4 regions of the Pseudoalteromonas sp. SIMBA_162 genome follow, and region 1 is predicted to be linked to each of the others. Evidence: predicted binding sites of a transcription regulator. Region 1 holds the regulator's gene; each other region holds the start of a gene.
What was found. The regulator sigma-54, encoded in region 1, starts transcription at its own class of promoters, with help from an activator protein. The targets are predictions, from matches to a motif close to GTTGGCACGNNNNTNGNNT.

Region 1 (5,892 bases):
CAGAGCGATGTTGCCCGCCAGTACAGCCAATCGCAATAGTTAAATAGCTTCTGTTATTTCGCTCTAGGTGTGGTAGCCATGTTTGTACAAAGGTTTGTATTTGCCATGTAAATTTTTGAACTATGCTGTGGCTAGCCAAATAATCTTTTACTGGTTGGTCTAGGCCATTAAGTGGTTTTAGTTCAGGCTCCCAATGCGGGTTAGGTAAAAAACGCGCATCAAATACGTAATCTGCTTCTTTAGGAATGCCATGTTTAAAACCAAAAGATTCAAATGTAACAATTAGCTGCTTGTCTTTTTTACCTAATATTTTTTCGCGAATTGATTCAGCAAGTTGATGAACGCTTAGCTCACTGGTATCGATCATGTAATCGGCGCGCGTAATTAGCACATCGAGAAGTTCTTTTTCTTTTTTTATGGCTAAATCAAGCGGAAGTGAATCTATTGATAAAGGGTGTAAGCGTCTGGTTTCAGAAAAGCGTTTAATAAGGGTTTGATCTTCACTGTCTAAGTAGAACAGCGTTGGTTTTGTAAAACCCGGTAAGTATTCGATGATGTGATTAAACTCATCTTGCTCTTTTGGTAAATTTCGCACATCTATACTAACGGCAATTTTATCGTAGTTATCAGAAACGCTTCTTACCAAAGAAGGTAATAAATTTACTGGAATGTTATCTACGCAATAATAACCTAGATCTTCAACAACGCGTAAAGCAACCGACTTACCAGAACCAGAACGGCCACTTATGATAATCAACTCCATTAATCACCCTTTAAATTTGTTACGATTGGTCAACAATAATTTGATACAACTCAGCATCCGATTTAGCACAGCGAAGCTGCTTACAAAATTCTTTATTTTTTAGTTTATCAGCTATCGTTGCTAGCGTCTTTAAATGCTGTTGGTTATCGCCTTCAGGTACGATGAGTGCAACAAAAATATCAACAGGGCGGTTGTCTATAGCATCAAAATTAATCGGTGTTTCACTTACTAACACCAATGCTAAAGGTTCTTGTGCGCCGCTCATTCGGCCATGTGGAATAGCAATACCTCTTCCTATCCCTGTGCTGCCTAGCTTTTCGCGGGTTAATAAAGCGCCCAAAATATCCTGTTGAGATAAATACGGTAATTTATCGTGAGCCAGCTCGCTAATAAACTCTAAAATTCTTTTTTTACTATTAAAAAGGACCGCAGCTTTACTGCAGTCCTGGCATATAAGTGAACTTAATTTCATCATATTAGTGTCGAGCAAGCTTCTCTTTGTGTTTAATTACTTGACGGTCAAGCTTGTCAATCAATGAATCAATAGCTGCATACATATCTTGATGTTCAGTGGATGCGAATAATTCAGCACCACTTACATGAATAGTTGCTTCTGCTTTTTGATTTAATTTTTCTATATCAAGAATGACATGAACATTATTAATATGATCAGAGTGCCTTTCTAGCTTCGCAAATTTGGTATTTATATAGTCTCTTAATGAATCAGTTAGTTCTACATGACGACCAGTTAAATTTAGTTGCATAAGCATTACCCTCTTTGTTTAGCGTCTTAAATCAGGCTCTTTCGCTGATTTGACGGTGGAATAGCCAGAGATTCGCGATATTTTGCGATTGTACGTCTCGCTACTTTAATTCCTTGCTCAGCCAATATATCCGCAATTTTGCTATCACTCAATGGTTTTGCTGAGTTTTCTGCTGCGATTAATTTTTTAATAAGTGCACGTATTGCCGTAGATGAACATTCTCCACCATTTTCGGTACTTACGTGGCTTGAGAAAAAGTATTTAAGCTCAAATATTCCACGCGGTGTGTGCATATACTTTTGCGTAGTTACGCGCGAAATTGTTGATTCGTGCATTTCTACCATTTCGGCAACATCATTTAAAACCATCGGTTTCATGGCTTCTGGGCCGTGTTCAAAAAAGCCCTGTTGTTGTTTAACAATACAGTTAGTTACTTTTAAAAGTGTATCATTTCTACTTTCTAAGCTTTTTATAAACCATTTAGCTTCTTGTAAATGTGAGCGAATAAATTGACTGTCGCCGCTTGATTTAACTGTACGCGACATCGCTGCATATTGGCTGTTTACACGAATTTTTGGCATGCTGTCTGGGTTTAACTCTACAATCCAGCGGCCTTTAATTTTTTTAACTGACACATCAGGTATTACATACTCAGACTCTTCTCGTACTATTGTGTCTGCAGGCTTAGGGTTGAGAGTATGAATAAGTGTCATTATTTCTTTAAGCTCATCTTCTTTGAGCTTCGTTTTTTTCATTAATGTACGGTAGTCACGAGCAGCTAACAAATCAATGTGCTCTGTTAAAATCATTTTTGTTTCATCAATAAAAGGCGTGCCTTTATCAAATTGATTTAACTGAATACACAAGCACTCTTGTAAGCTACGTGCCGCAATACCCACTGGGTCAAATAGCTGAATGCGCTTTAAAACCGCTTCTATTTCGTCAAGTTCAACCTCAACGTCATCGTCGTTATCTTGATTAAAGCTCTCTAAAATCTCTTCGCAGCTGAGTGTCAGTATGCCTGAATCATCCACCGCTTCTACAATAGCAATAGCGATGGCTTCATCTGTAGGGCTAAATGGCGTTAATTGTAATTGCCACATTAAGTATTCGTGAAGCGTTTCAGTTGATGCGCCCTGATATATAGACTCATCTTCAGGCATTGGGCCTGAAGATGATGCAGGGGCTGCACTCATATACTCATCCCAGCTAACATCCATTGCCATGTCGTCACTTACGGTATCTTTAGCAAGCGCTTCACCACTGTCTTGTTCATACTCGCTAGGGGCTTCATCTGCAGATACGGTTACTGTAACTTCATCATTATCTGCTTTTTGCTCATTTTTGCCCGCAAGATCATCGGCATAGTCTTGCTCCTCAACCTCAAGTAATGGGTTGCTGTCGAGCGCTTCTTGTATTTCTTGCTGAAGATCCAATGTACTTAATTGCAGCAAGCGAATAGCTTGTTGCAACTGAGGTGTCATTGTAAGTTGCTGGCCCATGCGCAGCTGTAGTGATTGCCTCATGTATCTCTAACAATCCTTTTAAGTTGTTATAATTAATACTAGCAGATGCTTATAAATAAGGCGTAAATGTTACAGCCTAAATTGCTCGCCTAAATATACATCGCGTACAGTTTTATCATTTAATACGTGTTCAGGGGTACCAGAAGCAATCAGTTCCCCATGAGAAACAATGTAGGCTTTTTCGCAAACATCAAGGGTTTCTCTTACATTGTGGTCTGTTATTAATACGCCAATCCCACGGTTTTTCAGGTGTTCAATAATTTTTTTAATATCTAATACTGAGATAGGGTCAACACCGGCAAATGGTTCGTCTAGCAAAATAAACTTTGGATCTGCGGCTAAAGCACGTGCAATCTCTACTCGGCGACGTTCTCCGCCCGATAATGCCATACCTTTGCTATCGCGAATGTGTTGAATGCTAAATTCATCCAATAGATTATTTAATGTATCTTCTCTGGCTTGCTTAGTGAGCTCCTTTCGAGTTTCTAAAATAGCCATTAAGTTTTGATACACTGTTAATTTTCTAAATATAGACGACTCTTGTGGTAAGTAGCCAATGCCTAATCTAGCACGACTGTGCATAGGTAAAAGCGTAATATCGTTATCATCGATAGATATTTTGCCTTTGTCGCTAGGGACTAAGCCTACAATCATGTAAAAGGTTGTTGTTTTACCTGCGCCGTTTGGCCCAAGCAAGCCTACAATACTTCCAGCTTTAACTTCTAAGCCCACATTTTTTACAACTTCACGGCCTTTGTAGCTTTTGGCTAGTAGCTCTGCTTTTAATGTACTCATGGTTGGCCTTTGTCATTTTTTTTAGGCTCCACAGGCACTAAGATAGTGTGTACACGGTCTGTTGAACTTTCATCTTTTTCGGCGCTAATAAGCTGCTGTTCTATATCGTAGGTAATGCTTTTTGCATTCATTTTTTGCCCAGCTTGAGATATCTCTGCATCTCCAATTAATGTTAAAAAACGCGTTGAAACATCGTACCTAACTTCATTAGCGCTGGCGCTCATTATTGTGCCGTCGGCTTGTTTTTCTTCAAAATATGCAGGCGTACCTGTGGCAATTAACAATTGCTTGTTGTCGCCTAGCTCATCGCGCTTGTGAACCTCAAGGCGGTCTGCGGTAATTTTTCTGTCGCCATGAATAATTTCAACATTTTTTTCGAAGATACCTACGTTTTCTTTTAGTTGACCCTCTTGTTTATCCGCACTAATCGAAATTTGATTTGCAGAAATTGGCGCTGTTGGTTCAGCGGCATTAGTACCTAATGCAAGTAAAAATGTTGGAATAATAAAGAGTGTTGATAGTTTATTGGTCATAATAAATAGTTCGCGTATGGTTAATTAATTTTATCACTTCGGTTTTTAAATCGGCTTCTAAGCCTTTACCGGTGATTTTTAAATTGGGCCCTGTAACAATGACAGGCTGCTCTGATTGCATCGTTAGTAATTTTATATCTACCTGAATGTTATCAGCATTAATTTTATCTATCATTGCGTTATCAGTTAAATTACTAGCAACAACGTTACCTTCTAATATTAATTGTCTGCCTTCGTATAATGTTGCTTCATTAGCGTTAATTCGCCATGTTTGTTTGTCGTTGTATAGCGTAAAAATAGGTTTATCAAAAAAGGTAAACCCTAATTCTTGATATAGCTCCATTCGCGCTGCCGTTACTTTATGGCTGATTTTCCCATTTTCGTCATACGCTGTTTGTTTTAGCTCTATGGCTGTGTAATCGGGCTTTGCAATTATGTCTGCTTCGGTTTGTTGTGGTAAATTTACTTGTGTGAAATAAGGGTACCAAAGCCAAACCATACAGCTGATGAATAAAACGCTTAATATTATGCGCGCTGCATTCATGAACTAGTCCCTTTTGTGGTCAAAGGTTTGTTATTTTCAAGCATTAGTAGGTCGGTAAGTTCTCTCACTGCACCAAAGCCACCTAGCATTTTTGTTGTATAATGCGCTAAACGTTTTATTAGCGGATGGGCGTCATTTACTGCAACAGCAAACCCTACTAACTCCATTACTGGCATGTCTGGGCCATCATCGCCAATGTAGGCAATTTGCTCATCATTTAAATTGAGCTTTGTTTTTAGTTCTTCGTAAGCGAGTAGCTTATTTTCTTGGCCTTGATATATATGTTGTACTGTTAGGCTTGTCATACGCTGTTGTACTATTTTTGAGTGGCGTCCTGTAATTACCGCAACTTCAAAGCCGCTATTAATTAGCGCTTTAATGCCAAAGCCATCTTTTGTATTAAATGCTTTGAGCTCTTCGCCTTGGTTACCCAAATAAATGCGACCATCAGAAAACACACCATCAATATCACAAATAAGTAGCTTTACTTTTTTTGCACGTGCTTTTGCGTCTTCACTCAATGGTTGATAGAGCTCTTCAAATTGCATTTATAATACTCCTGCTTTTAGTAAGTCTTGCATATTTAATGCACCAATAGGGTGGTTTTGCTCATTAACGATGATTAAACCATTAATACGCTTTTGCTCCATAATATTAAGTGCTTCAGCGGCCAAAATATCTTGCGTTGCCGTTGTGCAGGACTTGGTCATTACAACATCTATTTGTGTTGTATGTATATCAATTCGTTGTTCTAAAATACGACGTAAATCACCGTCGGTAAATAGCCCTACAAGTTGTTGCTGAGAATCAACTATGGCTGTCATGCCTAAGCCTTTTGCCGACATTTCTATCAGTGCATCTTTTATAGTTTGCGTAACGTTAATAATAGGTGTGTTTTTACCGCTATGCATGACATCTTTTAGGGTCAGCAGTAAACGTTTACCTAAACTCCCGCCGGGGTGAGATA
Region 2 (5,892 bases), on a different contig from region 1:
TTTGCTGCCAATTACCCGCGCCTAACCTTACGCGTCTTGCATAGTCGTGACTTTGTTCATCACACTCTCTTTCAACAATATTAATGTTTTTATCTACAATTGCTTTACCGCCATTTTTTAATGCGTTCATTGATAAAATAAAGTCATCGTTAATGGCACTTTCATCCAGCAAATCTGTGTACTGTGAACGAATAGCAAACATCGCACCTGGCACACCAATTACCGCCCCTAAAGATGACTCCATACTTTTAACGTTGTTTTGATATTGCCAGTAGTGCTTTTGCTCTTGTGTGGCTTGCTCGTCTAAAACATACACCCCGGTAATAACATTAATTTTTTTATCTTTAAAATCAGCATCAATATTAGTCAGTACATCAATACTTAATAACGCGCTTACATCAGTAAACAATAAAACATCGTAATTCGTTTTGGTTAGCTTAATTAATTCGTTAATACCATGTGCTTTGCCACAATTATGCTTATTAAAGTGCAAATGGCACTCAACGTGTTGTGTTGCTAAATGAGCCTGGGCAAGCATCGCCTCTTCGTATGTTTTGTCTGTACAACCATCAAGGTATACATGAATCGCATACATATCTGTGCTGTAAAGCATGGCGCCCAAATTATGTAACTTTTCTTTAATGTGATCTTGCTCATTGTAGGCACAAATCAAAATACCAAAATGGGTGGTTGCTTTGGTATTCTTTGCACTAATTAATCGCTTACGCTTACCATGACTAAATAACTTTAAAAGTGCTACATAGCCCACGTGGTGGTATATAACTAACGCAATTAACACCGCTAATATTATTAATAAATAAGTCATTATATTTTCCTCACGATGTAATACCTTTGTAAAAGTGGTCGTACTCTGCACTCATTTTTGTAGCACTTGCGATTGAAAATACGTGCTGACGAATACACTCTCCATGTTTTATATAAATGGCTTCAATCAGCGCTTTTTTGAGCCCAACCTCATCGCCAGGCTTTACGAGTACACCTTGCTCGCTGGTTAGTACCTCCTTAATTCCGCCTACATCGGTGGCAACAATGCTTTTTCCGCACGCCATTGATTCCAAAATAGATAGCGGTAACCCTTCACGCTGCGAATACAGACACATCACATTAATTGCTGAATAAAATAGCGGCATATTTTTTACATTACCTAAAAAATGAACGCGATCTTTAATGCCAAGCTTAGTGGCATAATCCAGCAATTCAGTATGTAAACTACCGCTACCAGCAAATACAAGTTCTGTATAAATGGGCAATGAATTAAGAATTCTTAATAATGCAAAGTGCCCTTTACCTGGCTCTAGCCGTGCTGAACAGCCAATTAAGTTAATATCTTGCGGTAAGTGCAGTTCTTTACGGGCGTTTGGTTCATCCCCGCAAACAAATTGTTTAAAATCGATACCATTGAGTATTGTTTTATCGGTTTTAATAGCTGTTTCGTTATAAAAATCGTTAGCGACTACCTGTGCATCAGCAACCCAACTAATTTTTGTCAATTTGTTAAGCACTTTAGTAATTAAACGCTGCTTAAAACTTTTTAAATACCAGGCGTCATGAATAGTCGATACATGCTTAACTCGTCTATTGCGTATACATGCCATACTTGCATAAAGCATTGGCCCTATGTGATGGCTGTGTATTACATCAATATTGAACTTTTTAATAACCTCGGTAAGTTTGCTTACCGTATTCATATCAAACTTTGCAGGCTTATTTAGACAAATTATCCGCCCTTCAAACGATGCTAATTGTGGCCAACCTTCAACAGCCTCGCCCAACGTTCCTTCAAGTGATACAACCACACTTGAGTCTGCAAATTGGCTTTTTTGCATTAGCGTGACGGCCATTTTTTCAAGGCCACCTATTTTAAAGTGCTGAACTAGATGTAAAACGTTCATATTATTTCCCCTGTTCAATAGAGTTAATCGCTGAGCTAAACACCAAATCTACAGGTGTATTTTTAACAATTGGTAAAATGGTAACTACCTCTAAAGAAGATAGTTTTTCTATGGTTTGAATATCTTTTAAGTGGCTGTCAAATAAGGTCGCTACAAACACAATTGTGCTACTTGTAAACACACCTAAAACAAGACCCACAATAATGGATGCGACTAACGACGTGTTAATTGGCTGCGTTGGACTGTATGCGCGTTCAATGGTTTTTACTTTATCTGGCCCTTCGTACTTAACCAATTTGCCTGTCACTTTTGCCATTTCATAACGGCTTAACATATCTTTATAAAGCGATTGTTTAACATCGTAATCTCGCTCTAGTTTTCTTAACTGCTTTTCTACATCACTGGTTACTAATAGCCTTTCACCAACGAGTTTTACTTGTTGCTCTAGCATGTCGTACTCTTGTTGGTGTTGAGCTACTTCATTTTTGGCCTCTTCTAATTTTAGAATTTGCGAAACCAAAACACTGCTTTCATTGTCTTTACCACTAGGCAGTGTGTTTGCCATTTGCCATAGCTGTTCAATATTGGTGGGGTCTAAGTCTTCTGCGCTCTCTAATAGTGATTGCTGGCGATTACGTATACTTTGTAGCTCTCGTTTTTTTGAAATAACCTTACTGTGTTTTTCGGTATATCGTGTTTTTAAAAAGCTTAACTCTGACTCCGCAACAATAATTTTTTCTTCAATGCGCCCTAAAATTGGGTTTGCTTGGCCCATTTTAGTAGCCAGTGCTTTTAATTTTGCTTGCGTACCCGACAGTACAATTGTTTTTTGTTGTTGATCGCTCAGTAATTTATCAAACGTTTGACGGTTACTGTGCAGCACAGCCGGCAAGGTATTGCTGTTTGTTGATTTAAAGGCAGCAAGTGCCTCTTCAGATAATTCAAGCTCATCACGAATGCTGTTCAGCTGCTGATAAAAAAACTGCTCAGAGCTATCAAGCGATGCTCGGGTGGGCGCAAGTAAACGTTCTATAAACTTCTCGACTACTTTTTCAAGCACCAGTTTCATTTTACTTTGCTCATGCCATATAAAATTAACCCGTACCAGCTCATCCCCTACCAACGACAAAGACAATGCCTGAGATAACTCTTGGTGAATTTTTTCTATTTGCGCAGGCGTCGCATTTTCTGGCACTAATTGCGTTTCTTTTGCTACTGCAATAAGTACCTTCCTGCTTATAACGAGTGTACGAAGTGCTGCCATCCGATTAGATAAATCAAATGAAAAAGATAAATCATCAAGATACGGGTTAAGTAATGCTGACTCCTCTATTAAAATAGTGGCATGATTTATATATTTTTTTTGTGCAGTCACTGTGAGCAATATAATGACAAAAGGCACCACTAAAAGTGGGATCACAAATAATTTTGCACGTGTGTATACAGCGTACAAGGTTAAGTAAAGTAATCGTTTTATTTGCTCTCTAACTAACATAATCCCTACCTATCAATTTGCATATTGCTATGCGAAATGTGGCGTTTGTTTGCAAATTAATAATTTAAACTGCAAATATCGCGCTATACATAAGGTGTTGCACAGGGTGCGCCAACTGTTGTGAATTTAATAAAAATAATCAGTTTATTAGCGGGGATCACGCTTTTGAGACTCAGCTCTCAAAGACCTAATTAAATGACATGTTAGAGGGTTTTGGTTTAAAAAATCACGCTACACAGCGTGATTTAAAATAGATAAGTCTTGTTGCACTTTTAGCGCTTTTGACTCCCAACTGTGGCTCTTTGCTAATTGTTGTTGCGATAATTTTAGGGTGTTGCGCTCAATGGTGTTTAAACTAACGGCTTCATCAATTTTATTAATAAATTGATCATGCGTTTTGCCAATAAAAATTTCAGTTTTATATTGTTTTACTGCGGGAAAATCGGTAGCAACAATAGGCTTACCTGCCGCTAAATATTCTTTAAGCTTTAATGGGTCACATGCTCTAATTTGCTCGTTATTAACAAACGGTAAAACAGACACGTTCCAATGTGTGGAAAAACTCGCTAACCGAGCATGCTCAATTGCAGGAATGTGCGTTACATTTTTAAATTGCAGCAACTGCGCTGTAGGCCCCACAATATCGCCAACAAGCACTAACTGATAACTGGGTCGCTGCGCGACTAACGCAGTGAGTAATGCAATATCTAACCAGGCATTAATACTGCCATAGAAACCAATAATCGGACCATTTAAGTGGCTTATCTCTGGTGCAATTTCACTTTTTGAGGTGAACAAATCGTAACTAACACCATGGCTTAACATTTTTGTTTTGTGGTTAGGCATTTTGTTCATTAAAAACGCGCTAATGACATAAATTAAATCGGCGTTTCGTATCAAGCTATTTTCACAAGGGGCAACAAGTGACGCATCAACGCCGGCCAATGCACTAAAATCGTCACCGCAGTAATAAATTAACCTATCGCGTTTTTGTTTTGTAATTAAATATTCGGCTGTGGGCACGCTTAACCAGTAAGTAACAGGCTCATCATCAATATTTTTAAAGTATTGAGAATACACCCACTTATTGAAACGTTTTACTAATGCGTTGTCATGCCAAGGCAATACGGGGAGCTTGTAAACATGCAATGCTTCTGGCGTTTCAATCGTTGCGCTAGTTGATTCGCTAAATAATTGTTTTAATTTATTAAACACACGTTTTAAATCGTTTAATTTAAGGCTTGGCTTTCGCATACCAATTGAATTAACCCAATGTACTTCATGATTTTTAGCCAGTTCAGCAAATAAGTGCTGTGTGCTGCTCGGGTGGCTTGCCCAATCCTCTGCAAAAACAACAAATCTCATATTATGATTCCTTTATGTATTTAACTACTTTTGCTGGATTGCCCGCAGCAATACTAAAGGCGGGTATGTTTTTAGTCACAACACTACCTGCGCCAATAATCGCCCCTTCACCTATGGTAACGCCACCAAGCACGGTTACTCCGGTGCCAAGCCATGCCCCGCGCTTTATAATAATATCGCCAATTTGGTTTTCATCATCACTTTGACCCTGGGCTCTGCGCTCAGAATCAATCGGGTGCCCTGGAAAACCCGCTAAAAATACACGCCCTGCTAACCTAACGTCGTCTTCAAGGGTTATAGTACGTCCTACCGAAAACGCATTTTGCCAACCAATATCAACATTGTTACCAATGGTTAAAGTGGGTGTTGTTTGCCCTCCTACCCGCCCGCAAAAGGTAGAAATACCCGACATTCTCACGTTGTCTTTACACACAACATTAAGCTCACCCAGCACTTGCGGCATACCTGAATATAAATAAAGCTGCTTTTTACTGCCTTTAATTTGGCTTTTGAAAAGGGGCGTAAAATAAGTGATACGTAAAAATTCGTGTATAAATTGTTTTAAAAATTGATGAACAAAATAAAGCGATGAATGAAAAAACGGGATAACAATCATTTGTGGATTGCGAATCGTTTTTGCAAATTGAAAAAGTGATTTTGCAAAAGGATGAGGGCTACATTTAAGCCAATGTTTAACGTGTATGATCATAGTTTTATTCCTTATTGCTCTCAACAGTGATTTTTTCGAGTGCGATTGTTAGCGCTAAAATAATGTAAAGCGGCCAAGTAAAAGCTTGTGTTAGGAAAGTACCTGCAACCATAAAGCCTATTAAACCTGCTTTTAATGCATTTGCATTAACTGCAACTTGGTCGTTATGGTTAAGCGCATTGATGCAATACACGCGTGATAAGCTGCGATATATACTGGCAATTAATAATACAAATATACCTATACCTACAAAGCCTGTTTCGCCTAATACCTGAAACCATGTACTGTGTACTGCATGATTCTTGCCATCCCAATGCGGACTGTAAAAATAATAATTTACGTAAAAGTTATCGACTCCCACACCCGTTAGCGGATTAGAAAGCGCCATATTAATTGCCGCTTGCCATGCA
Region 3 (5,892 bases), on a different contig from region 1:
AACCCCATTGGTTAGCTTGTTAATTACTTTGTTTAACCAGATGTTTTCAACACCTGAAAAATAAGAGAGCACACTCATAATTATTCCTCTAAGCTACAGCTGCTATTGCTTTAGGCTCAGCGTTTATAAATACGTTGCCGTCTTCAATTTTAATATCAAACACGGGGACTTGAATTGACTCATCTTCAAAACATTGGCCTGTTTCTAAACAGAAATGCTGTTTATATAAAGGTGAAGCCACAACAAATTTATTACTGAAAGAGCCTATAATTCCGCGCGATAACACATTCGCTTTACCGATAGGATCATAGTTACCGACTGCGAATAAAGGGCATTCATTTTGTGGTAGGTAAAAAATAGCCACTTGTTGGTTTTTAACTAGTGCGCATACGCCGCTGTTAGCAACAAGGCAATCGGTTGTTCCAATATTATGCCAAGACATCAGCTTGCTCCTCTTGTATTTCTGTTACCGCAATACGGTTTTGATTTATCTGTTGTTCGCGTTTTTCAGCGTCTGTAGCTGGGCGAATTTGATTACGTTCTTGCACAAACAAAATGTTGTCATCGGTTTGTGGGCTATTAACAAATTGGCGAAAGCGTTTTGTTGCTTCTGGATTGTCTACTGTTTTTTTCCACTCACATGCGTATGTATTCGCTACCAAATCCATTTGTTCTTCAAGCTCTCGACAAATACCTAAACTGTCGTCAATCACTACACTTTTGAGGTAATCAAGGCCGCCCTCTAAGTTCTCCATCCATACTGAAGTACGCTGTAACTTGTCGGCGGTTTTTATGTAAAACATCAATACACGGTCAATGTATTTTATAAGCGTGGTTGTATCTAAGTCGGTAGCAAATAAGTCTGCATGGCGAGGGCGCATACCACCGTTACCACACACGTATAAGTTCCAGCCATTTTCAGTTGCTATGATACCAATGTCTTTACTTTGTGCTTCAGCACATTCGCGGGTACAACCTGACACTGCCATTTTAATTTTATGAGGAGAGCGCAATCCTTTATAGCGGTTTTCGATATCGATGGCATGACCTACACTGTCTTGTACGCCATAACGACACCATGTACTTCCTACGCACGACTTAACCGTTCTCAGAGACTTACCATAAGCGTGACCTGTCTCAAAGCCAGCTTCAATCAGTCTTTCCCAAATAACAGGCAGCTCTTCTAATCGTGCACCAAATAAATCGATGCGTTGTCCGCCAGTCACTTTACAATAAAGATTAAAGTCTTTAGCTACTTGACCGATGACAATGAGTTTGTCGGGTGTAATTTCACCACCAGCAATACGCGGTACAACAGAGTAAGAGCCGTCTTTTTGCATATTGGCAAGGAAGGTGTCGTTTGTATCTTGAAGACCTACATGTGTTGGCTCTAGGATAAAATCGTTCCATGTTGAGGCTAAAATAGAGGCCACTGCGGGTTTACATATTTCACAGCCATGGCCGCTGCCATGTTTAGCTATTAAATCATCAAAGGTTTTGATGCTTTCTACTTTAACCACATGGAGTAATTCTTGACGCGAATACGCGAAGTGCTCACAGAGGTGATTATTTACTTCAACGCCTCGACTCGCTAGTTCGTCGTCAACTACCGATTTAAGTAACGCTGCACAACCACCGCAACCGCTGGCAGCTTTGGTGCATGATTTAACTGAGGCTAAATCGCAAGAGCCACCATCAATAGCTCCCACAATGTCGCCTTTACTCACGTTATGACACGAACAAATAGTGGCTGTATCGGGTAGGGCGCTGCCCGCAAGAGAAGGGGCGCCGGTGCTATCTGGTAAAATTAAACATTCAGGGTGCTCTGGTAAGTCCATGTCGTTTAACATGTATTGAAGTAGCGTATCGTAATCACTGGTATCGCCAACAAGGACAGCGCCTAAAAGCTTATCGCCAGTTTCATTTAATATAATTTTTTTGTAGCAATCTCTAATTGGATCTTGATAAATGAGCTCTTTGCAGTTGGGCGTTTTTGCATGTGCATCACCAATAGATCCGACTTCTACACCTAGTAGTTTTAATTTAGTGCTCATATCTGCACCTAAAAACTCAAGCTCGCCGCCACTTAGCTGGCTTGCTGCAACGCGAGCCATGTTGTAACCCGGAGCCACTAAGCCAAATAACTTTTTGTCCCATAGGGCACATTCGCCAATAGCCAAAATATCAGGGTCTGATGTTTGGCACTGGTTATTGATGACTATACCGCCACGCTCCCCAAGCTCTAGATCAGCCACTTTACCTAGCTGATCATAAGGACGAATACCGGCAGAGAATAAAATTAAGTCGGTTTCTAAATAAGTGTCGTCTGAAAAGTTTAATCTAAAGCGGCTAGTTTCACCTTTAACTATTTCGCTGGTCGCTTTTGATGTATGAACAGTCACACCCAGTTTTTCTATTTTATTTTTTAATAGCGTGCCGCCTTGCTCGTCTAGCTGGACAGCCATAAGCTGCGGCGCAAATTCAACAACATGTGTATCAAGTCCTAATTGTTTAATGGCGTTCGCGGCTTCAAGTCCTAATAAACCACCACCAATAACTACACCACTTTTACTGGCTGCGGCACTGGCTTTTATTTGCTCTAAATCTTCTAGGGTGCGATAAACTAAACAATGTGGTTGATCGTTTCCCTTAATCGGCGGGACAAACGGGAACGAGCCCGTAGCAAGTACAAGCTTATCGTACGGGTATTGATCGCCTGTTTGAGTATTAACAACTTTGTTTACTCTATCTATGCCTTCAACCCATTGGTTAGTGAATACATTAATATTGAGTTGTTGATAATTTTCTAAAGTTGTTAGCGCTAAATCGTTTGCTGTTTTACCATCAAATACGCTTGATAAATAAACACGGTCGTAAGCTAGATTTGCTTCACCACACAAAACGGTGATGTTTGCGTTAGCATCGCTTTGGCGCATTTTTTCTACAAAATGATGTCCGACCATACCATTGCCAATTATTAGTATTTTTTGCGCGGTTTGCATTAGGCATTCCTTCAGTGACGGTTTAAATTTTACACACAAAAAAGCCCGTCACGATTGTAATTAAATACAATTGTGTACGGGCCTCTTTGCCTCTGGTTGCTTTTTCAACCAATATGTATGCCGTTAATTAACGTGCTTAGTGTTCAATAAAGCAATAACCTAGCCATAAGTTTAAGTTGTTGATTAATAGTGATATTAATGTTCTTTTAGGGTTTAGAGATTTAAAAACGAACACTTTAGGTGCAAGGTTAGTACTAATTAGTGCAGTAAAAAATATATTTAATGGTTTTAAAATGAGTGAGAGTTATCCCCATTGTTTTGTTAAATTGTGGGAGATACTCATATGGGTATGTTGCGTGCAACATCCATTTAACCAGTGATAAGCGCTAACGTGTTTTTTAGCTATGTAGTTAACTATTAATGAAAGCGAGCAGGGTAATCATAGTTATATAGAAGCCAACGCCTAGCGCAATAACCGGCACTACTTTTTTGGATTTTCCTTGTTTAAAACTAGCATAATCTTTAAATTCCATTCTATAGCTTCCAAACGTTATAACTTTTAACAGCATACAACCTGTTGTATAAAACAAGAAACCGAAGGCTGTTTCAATTAAAAGCCATAAAAATATATCTGTAACAATGCTCATTTTTCCCCCTTAATCAAAAAGCTCAGCTAATTAGCGTAAACCAATAATAGTAAAGCATAGTTATTGGTAAAAAATAGTACTTAAATTGTAAGTAAACGTGCGAGTGTATTCTCTCACATTTTGCAAAATGCAAACTTGTCAATTGCAAACTGCATTAGGATTATGCTGAATTGATTTTATTTTTAATAAATTCATATGGTTAAGTTTTGGAATAGACCCTGCAACAGTTTAATTACTTAACTTTTTAAGGGCTAAATTATGAAACTAAATAAACTTGCAACAGCATGCTTAGTTATATTTCCATGCGCTGTGCTCAGTCAACCATTCGAGTCCTGCCCTAGCCAGGCATTTTTAATGCAAGATGCTAACGCGCAACTATACGGAATAGATTTAGTTTCAGCTAAACCTACCGTTTTAGCATCGCAGCTAACGTTCGCTAACGAATTAAATACTAACAGCGTTAATGCAGTCGGTTTTAATTATAAAGATCAATACATGTACGGTTACAGTAAGCAATCACCAGGCAGTGTGGTTCAACTTGGTAGTGACTTTCAAATGAACCGACTAAATGTACAAGGTTTACCCGCCACTAATTTTTACGTCGGTGATATACAAGTTGTAGGTGAGGGCAATGACCAACGGGCTACCTATTATGTTTATCATCCTAACTTTGGCCTGTATGGTATTAATTTAGATGGTGATTTAAATGCATCTATTACGGCAAGTTTGTTACCCAATACAAACACTTGGAAATTGTCTATTTATGACTTTGCTTTTCACCCAGCTAGTAACCTTTTATATGCGGTTGAGCCAAATGGTAATTTATACGAAATAGATATTGCAGGAAATACCCATACGTTAATTACTCAAGTTGATGTAGGCGATGATACTGGTGCATTTGGCGCGGCTTATTTTGATGTGAAGGGGCAATTTTATTTTAGTAACAATAAAAGCGGTAAAATCCATAAAGTTGATTTAAGTGTTAGCCCAGTCGTTGGCTACACCCCGGTGGCAAATGTGTTTACATCGGGGCCTAAATCAAGTCAAAACGACGGTGCGCGCTGTGCCATTGCGGAAGTAAAAGTCACTGACAGCTCAATTGATTTTGGTGACGCGCCAGCGCCATACAACACAAGCCTTGAGCAAAGTGGCGCAAGGCATTTATTTGACCCTGATAGTACCGGTTCAGATTTAATTTATTTAGGAAGCTCGGTGGATGGTGAAAACGTTAATACCAATGCCGATTTACTATTGTCTCCTATTGACGATTCAGACGATGGCGTAAGTTTTGTAACGGCGATTTCGGCAGGGCAAGACTCGCAAATTATTGTTAACGCGTCTGCTTCTGGCTTTTTATATGCGTGGTTTGATTGGGACCAAAATGGCCGTTTTACTGAAGACGAAAGAATGGTAACTAAACGTGCCATAAATGAAGGCGATAACAGCATTTTAATCACGGTGCCAAGTAACACTAAAGCGGGCCAAACATGGGCTCGATTCAGAGTCACCGATGGCACAGAGGCGTCGCTGATCACGGCAACAGGCGGTGTGCTGGGCGGCGAAGTAGAAGATTACGAAATTACCACTTATGCAAGTGCCGTATACCCTGGCGAAAATGATTGGGTAACCCTTGCATTTGAGGATAGATGGCCGTTTGCGGGTGATTACGACTTTAATGATTTAGTACTCAATTACAGAACCACACAGCTTATGGAAGGCAGTAATGTGGTTGGCTATAAAATTGATGGTCAACTAATTGGTATTGGAGCCACATACCATAATGGCTTTGCTGTGAGATTAAAAGAAACTGTCAATAATACCACTCACACTATTTTACGAGACGAAGTCGATGAAGATGCAATTAGCTTTATTATTGACGGGCAACCGCAAACAGCGAGTCCTTTGGAGGCAGGTAGAAACGAAGCTATCCTCATTTTCATGCAAGATACCTGGGCTCACGTTTCAAAAGAGTCGGGCTGTAGTTACTTTAGAACAGAAGATAATTGCGATGAAAACGTTAAAGTTACCTTTAGCATGAGCATTCCTCTAAAAGAACCAAAAGCGAAAAGTGCATCTCCCGGTACGCTACTTGACCCGTTTATTTTTGCAACTAATGGCTTTTACCACGGTGATTTTTTAGTCGGTAAAAACGCCCGAGGATGGGAAGTACACATTAAAAACCAGGCACCAACTGAAGCGTTTGATACATCACTCTACAGCGTTACAAACGCAGATGATGCCAG
Region 4 (5,892 bases), on a different contig from region 1:
GCAAAGTAAATTAAAACAGAATGGCGCTTTGCATTTAGAAGCTGCAGCCATTTATGCCGAACTGCTTTTTAGGGAAGAAAAGTACGAAAAATTAGATAAACACCTCACTGTTTACTTATCAAATCAGCAATTATCTAAACAACCTGACGTATTACTGCTATTTTTGGAGTCACAATTAAAACTGCTTAGCCTACAAAAAGAACTCCAAAAGGCAAACGATGTTGTTAATCAACTAAAAACACGATTTTCTCAATCTACACCGGCTGAAAAAATCATTATTTTAAGAGCCTTTGCATACTTTTATACCGAAACAGATGAACTGAAAAAAACCTTGAGCGTGGCACTTGACGGATTAGAACTGGCGATGCAAAACAACGATATTGCATCGCAAGGCTATTTTTACAGGAAGATAGCCGATGCGTATAATTATTTAGAAAACAAAGAAAAAGCAATAACATACGCTAAAAAAGCGCTGATCGCATATCAGCAAACTCAAGATGGCTTATATACAGCTAAAGCTTACTGGAGCTTGGGCAATGTATTACTTGAAATAAATAAACCAAACGAATCCCTCATTTATCTAGACAAAGCACTCTCTTACTTTGAATCTGTTAACATGCAAAAAGGACTGTCTTTTGCTCAGTATTCAATTGCTAATATTTTATACAAACAAGAAAACTACGAAGATGCGCTCGCCTTAGCCACAAAAAATATTGAGGTTGCCCACCTAGCCGGAATAGGTGATATGAAACTCGCATCGATGATATTGATGCTAGATATTTATAAAAAACAAGGTTTACTTAAAAAAGCCGATAAAATGAACGATGAAGTATTTTCGATGATCGATGATTTTAGCCGCAGCATTTATAAAGCCGATTACCTTCAAAAGCGATACCAGTTAAAACGAAGCCTCAACAAAACAGACGATGCATTTGACGCAATGGAGCAAATGCTTACATTTATAAAAAAGCATTACGAAGCCACCAGCGAAACAAACATTAAAACACTGCAAATAAAATTTGAAGTAAAAGAAAAAGAAGAAAAAATACTCCAACTAGAATACGACAAAAACATTAACGAATTACTCGCTAAAGAAGAGTATCAACAAAAAATAATTTGGCGGTTAAGCGCAACAATTGCGTTTATTTTAGTTATTGTGTCGTTATTACTTATTTATAGACAAGTACTACAACGTAAAAAATATTATAACATTGCGCTGACTGACTACTTAACTAGCAGTTTAAATCGACGCGGTATTATGCAAAAAGCGGCTCAAAAACTTAAGCAAAGCAATGCTACAATTGCCATTGTCGATCTAGATTTGTTTAAGCACATTAACGACACTTACGGCCACGATGTGGGTGACTCCGTTCTTAAAGCTTTTGCTCGTGCAGCACAAAATACACTTGCTGGTGACGACCAATTTGGCCGCTATGGTGGTGAGGAATGGTTATTTATTTTAAACACCGTTGATAAACAAAGCGTTAAAACAACGTTCGATTCTATTGCCAATACACTGATAGATATTTGTAGCGAAATAGAAGGCTTAAATAATACTGAAACCATTACGTTTAGCGCAGGTGCAGCAATTAGCTCCTCCTCTAACCGCTCACTTGAAAAACTGATCATACATGCTGATGAGCTTCTTTATAAAGCCAAACAAAGTGGCCGTAATCAGGTTAATGTTGAGCAGCCCTAGGCGTATTAAAGCTTAACAAACACATACCCCCAAATATGTTTTTAACAAGCTAATTGTAAATAGCTGCACGTGAAGTATTAGCTCGTATTAAAAGTAAGAAATTATTTCACCCTCTCGTCTGTAAAAAATACACAAACAATCCAAAAACATAGCCTAAAACCTATAAAAGCATTAATTTCAACAACTTAAAATCTGGCACTGCGTTTGCTTATTAGTTATTAAGCAATGTAATTGATTAGGATGATTTATGAATATTTTTGAAGCACTACGTAATGACCATGACAAACAACGCAAACTAGTTGACGCGCTTATTCAAACCAAGGGCGACACAAAAAAACGTCATAGCTTAATGGATGAGCTAAAAACAGAGCTAGAAGAACATGCAAAATTTGAAGAGCGCTACTTTTATAATCCATTAATTTGTGAAGATTTAACGCAAGAAAAAGCACGCCACAGTGTTGCAGAGCATCATGAAATTGATGAACTAATTGAACAACTTGAAGACACCGAAATGAGCTCATCAACATGGTTAGTAGAAGCTAAAAAACTACACCATTTAGTGCATCATCACTTAGATGAAGAAGAACATGAAGTATTTCAACTAGCCGGTAAAGCGCTGTCTGAAGGGCAAAAAGAGCGCTTAGGTGACAAATACAACGACGCAATGCATTAATCGTACAAGTAAGAATTCATACACCTCCCTGTGTACTTTTGGTTATAAGCTAATTAGCTTATAACCACTTTTTTGTTTGGCTGTTTTATTTAACAGTATATTTTACGTCTTGATCCCGTAATAAATAAAGTGCAAAACACGCTGCCCACATTGGCCACGCTGCAAAAAATAATAAATTATTAAAGCCATCAATGTACTGATTGTAAGATGAAAGTGTTGATAGGCCGTGAATTATAAAAATAATACCGTAAGTAATACGTTTTTTAATACCCGCTAAAAACGCTAAAACAAGTACTAGCTGCACCGCGCCAATAATGTAAGCCACCATATCTGTAGAGCCACTAATCCCATAAAAATGCTCAAAAATACGTGCGCTATGTCCAGGGTTTACAAACTTATCGAACGTCCACATAACCATTACAATAAACACACCTACACGCAAAGATAAAAGTGACCACTGCAAACGATTTTGAACATCACTACTTAAAGAATCCGTCATAAAATTTCCTTTAAAAATATATAAATAAACCAAGAACAGAACAAGACCGTATAAGGTATGATTAATTTCAAACTATTTAGATTTAATCCAAGTAGGTATTCAACAACATTTAAAGCTTAAGACTATAATAAGAATAATTTGCACGCATCCATTCTAAAAATTAAAAAAGTTTTACTTTAATTGAAAGATATTTTTATTCCTTTCGGTCTTTATCGCCAATAACTAATTACACTAGAGAGACACCCCTTGAAACACGCATACTTAGCACTATCGTTAGCCACCATATTAAACACTCCCCTTGTTGCTTTTGCAGCTGAAAAAACGCAAGCAAAAGATTCGATTGAACACATAGAAGTGGCTGGTCAAGTTATAAAGTCTCAAGGACTTTCTGTTAAAAATGAAACAATTGACGGTCCTTTTGGTGATAACTTAGCACTTCAAGACATAGCACGCTCAGTTACGCCTATTTCAAGCGAACTTATAGAACAGCTTAACATTACTACTTTACAAGATGTATTAGCAGTAAGCCCAAACACATACTCTGCAAGTGGCTTTGGCGCGCCAAGTTTACCTACTATTCGCGGTCAATTGGGTGAGCTTTTTCAAGATGGTACACGTCGTCAAGCAGGTAACAATGGGTTTGGCGTGCCGTTATCGTTCAATTCTGTCGAACAAATAGATGTAGTAAAAGGCGCACCGCCGGTTTTGTTTGGTTCAAGCCAACGCAACGGTGGATTTGTTAACTTACAGTCAAAAGTAGCGTCAACGGACGAAAGTAAAGGCAAAGCGAGTTTATCGGCCGGTCGTTGGGACCAATACAGTGCGCAAATAGATTACACTGCGCCAATTATTAAAGACAAAGTCGGGTTTAGAGTAAGCTATGAACATCTTGACCATGGCAGCTATTACGATTATTCAGGTACTAAAAGCGACAGTTTATTTGCAGCACTAAGCATTTTGCCAGACGATAAAAGCACTTGGGATATTAACTTTGAGCTATACCAAGTCGAATTTACCGACAACGCCGGTATTAACCGCCCTACCCAAGCTTTAATTGATGATGGCCTTTATATTACTGGCCAAGGCGTGCAAGCAAATGGCAGTACAGTACCGGCGGCGGGTTCGATTGTGTCGCCTACTGGGCAAGTAAACATTGATCGCAGCACTGTACTTACTGACCCTGATAACCAAAACGAAGCTACAACTTATTTAATTCACAGTATTTATAAACGTGAGCTAAGTGCAAATGCCTCACTTAAAAACATCACCTACTTTCAACATTTACAGCGTGAAGAGATTGCCCAAAATAGCTTTGTTGAAATTATTGACGGCGCCGACACGGCGCAAAATCGAACAGAACTAACGTATAGTTGGAACGACGAACAACAAACTATTTTTGCTTTTGACGTACGCTATAACAAAGTGCTTGGTTACAGCCAGTTCACCACAGAGGCCGACTTACCTATTGATTTAACTGGCCCATTATCAAATCGCCGCATTCCTTTAACAGACGCACAAAAGGCACGTTTGGTTGAGCTTCGCCCGGGTGTGTTCGTATCACCTGGTGCACAGTACGATATAGATAACGATGGTAGCGGCGACTTTAACCTGTCAGACACCACTGACTCACGTTCATGGCAAACAGGTTTTGCTATTCAGCAAGACTCAGATTGGACAGATAAACTTCATACAAGCGTAGGTTACCGAGTAGATTATTATGATGTAGAAGCACGTGATCCTATTGCACCACAAGGCCAAACTGCAGCAAGTGATAGCATTAACGACACACTTCAGTCAGGTCAGGTAAGCTTTAATTACAAACTAAACGCTGATTTCACAGGCTACGGTGCTGCAAGTTATAACGAGGCCACATCAAACAGTATGGCTGGCGGTAATGTGCTGGGTGGCGGCAACGTGATTAGTGCACAAAACTTTGCAACAGAAAACACACTCGTAGAATTTGGTTTAAAATACGCCCCAATCGACAGTGATTGGTATGCCGATGGCGCTGTATTTAGTCAACGCCGCAGCTTGCGTAATCGCGATGGCAGCAATACGGGTATTCGTACCACGGGCTTTGAAAGCCAAGTATTTTACGATGCTTACCCTTATTGGCTAAGTGCGGGCTACAGCTACATAGATGCCCGCTACGATAACTCTGCAAGCAGCCAAGATTCCGCTCAAGTCGCTGATGCGTTTGATAACTCACGCCCAGACATTATTGCTGGTACGGGCGTTGGCGCGCCAAGCTTTACACCATTTGCACCGTCAAACAGTCAAGTACAAGGTATTCCAGAGCAATCGTTTAGTTTTAATGGTAATTATTCAATTACCTCGAAATGGCAAACTGGTTTTTCAGGTCTATATACAAAGAGTTACCCATTAGACTTTTTACAAACAGTTAAAATTCGTGATCAGTACACGCTAAACGTAAATACTAGCTATGCATTTACGCCTAGTACTAAGTTACGTTTAGATGTAAATAACATCACAAACCAAAAAAATTGGCGTCCTGTTTTTGAAGGCGGCTACTTTGGCGCAACCTTGGCATTCCCTGAATTGCCAATAAATGCCAAGCTGACTCTGACCCATAAGTTTTAAAATTTATGAATATTTAGCTTTAAAGGTTAAATGTACATAAATTTGCTTCTTATAAAACGAGGTAAAGCCTATGTGGTGTGGTCATCACTCATAGGCGTTTTAAAGTAAAATTACTGCTAAACAGGCGCAGCCCAAAGGATTTACCTAGTGCAATCCAAAAAGGGTAATAGGCCCTAATTAAGAGAGAGAACATGATAAAAAAATTATTATTAATAGTGATTGCCGCCGCTGCTATTGGCGCGTTCTTTCATTTTAATTTACACCAGTTACTAACACTTGATGGCTTAAAAGGGTCAATGGATCAATTTGATCAGTACAAAGCACAGTCGCCGCTGCTTGTTATTGGCGGCTTCTTTTTACTTTATGTGGTAGTAACGGCTCTCTCTTTACCGGGTGCGGCTATATTGACACTGGCCGCAG

Region 2: a site for sigma-54 is predicted at 3,506-3,524, ahead of R0J88_RS05055 (GumC family protein). Genes of this name have one in related genera too.
Region 3: a site for sigma-54 is predicted at 3,152-3,170, ahead of nirB (nitrite reductase large subunit NirB). Genes of this name have one in related genera too.
Region 4: a site for sigma-54 is predicted at 1,891-1,909, ahead of R0J88_RS02380 (hemerythrin domain-containing protein). Genes of this name have one in related genera too.

What each region holds. Positions count from the first base shown of each region.
Region 1 covers NZ_JAWJBQ010000006.1:182,421-188,312, reverse strand. Annotated here, with positions in the region: gene rapZ (RNase adapter RapZ) at 1-763, opposite strand, end outside; gene ptsN (PTS IIA-like nitrogen regulatory protein PtsN) at 783-1,235, opposite strand; gene hpf (ribosome hibernation promoting factor) at 1,240-1,527, opposite strand; gene R0J88_RS06700 (RNA polymerase factor sigma-54) at 1,554-3,053, opposite strand; gene lptB (LPS export ABC transporter ATP-binding protein) at 3,123-3,848, opposite strand; gene lptA (lipopolysaccharide transport periplasmic protein LptA) at 3,845-4,381, opposite strand; gene lptC (LPS export ABC transporter periplasmic protein LptC) at 4,371-4,925, opposite strand; gene kdsC (3-deoxy-manno-octulosonate-8-phosphatase KdsC) at 4,922-5,473, opposite strand; gene R0J88_RS06675 (KpsF/GutQ family sugar-phosphate isomerase) at 5,474-5,892, opposite strand, start outside.
Region 2 covers NZ_JAWJBQ010000005.1:33,481-39,372, forward strand. Annotated here, with positions in the region: gene R0J88_RS05045 (sugar transferase) at 1-826, opposite strand, end outside; gene R0J88_RS05050 (glycosyltransferase) at 837-1,913, opposite strand; gene R0J88_RS05055 (GumC family protein) at 1,915-3,408, opposite strand; gene R0J88_RS05060 (glycosyltransferase) at 3,640-4,773, opposite strand; gene R0J88_RS05065 (acyltransferase) at 4,775-5,482, opposite strand; gene R0J88_RS05070 (O-antigen ligase family protein) at 5,487-5,892, opposite strand, start outside.
Region 3 covers NZ_JAWJBQ010000005.1:45,709-51,600, reverse strand. Annotated here, with positions in the region: gene cobA (uroporphyrinogen-III C-methyltransferase) at 1-78, opposite strand, end outside; gene nirD (nitrite reductase small subunit NirD) at 89-442, opposite strand; gene nirB (nitrite reductase large subunit NirB) at 429-3,002, opposite strand; gene R0J88_RS05105 (hypothetical protein) at 3,413-3,649, opposite strand; gene R0J88_RS05100 (LruC domain-containing protein) at 3,908-5,892, shown strand, end outside.
Region 4 covers NZ_JAWJBQ010000002.1:162,881-168,772, forward strand. Annotated here, with positions in the region: gene R0J88_RS02375 (diguanylate cyclase) at 1-1,699, shown strand, start outside; gene R0J88_RS02380 (hemerythrin domain-containing protein) at 1,947-2,372, shown strand; gene R0J88_RS02385 (hypothetical protein) at 2,458-2,871, opposite strand; gene R0J88_RS02390 (TonB-dependent receptor) at 3,118-5,472, shown strand; gene R0J88_RS02395 (FAD-dependent oxidoreductase) at 5,664-5,892, shown strand, end outside.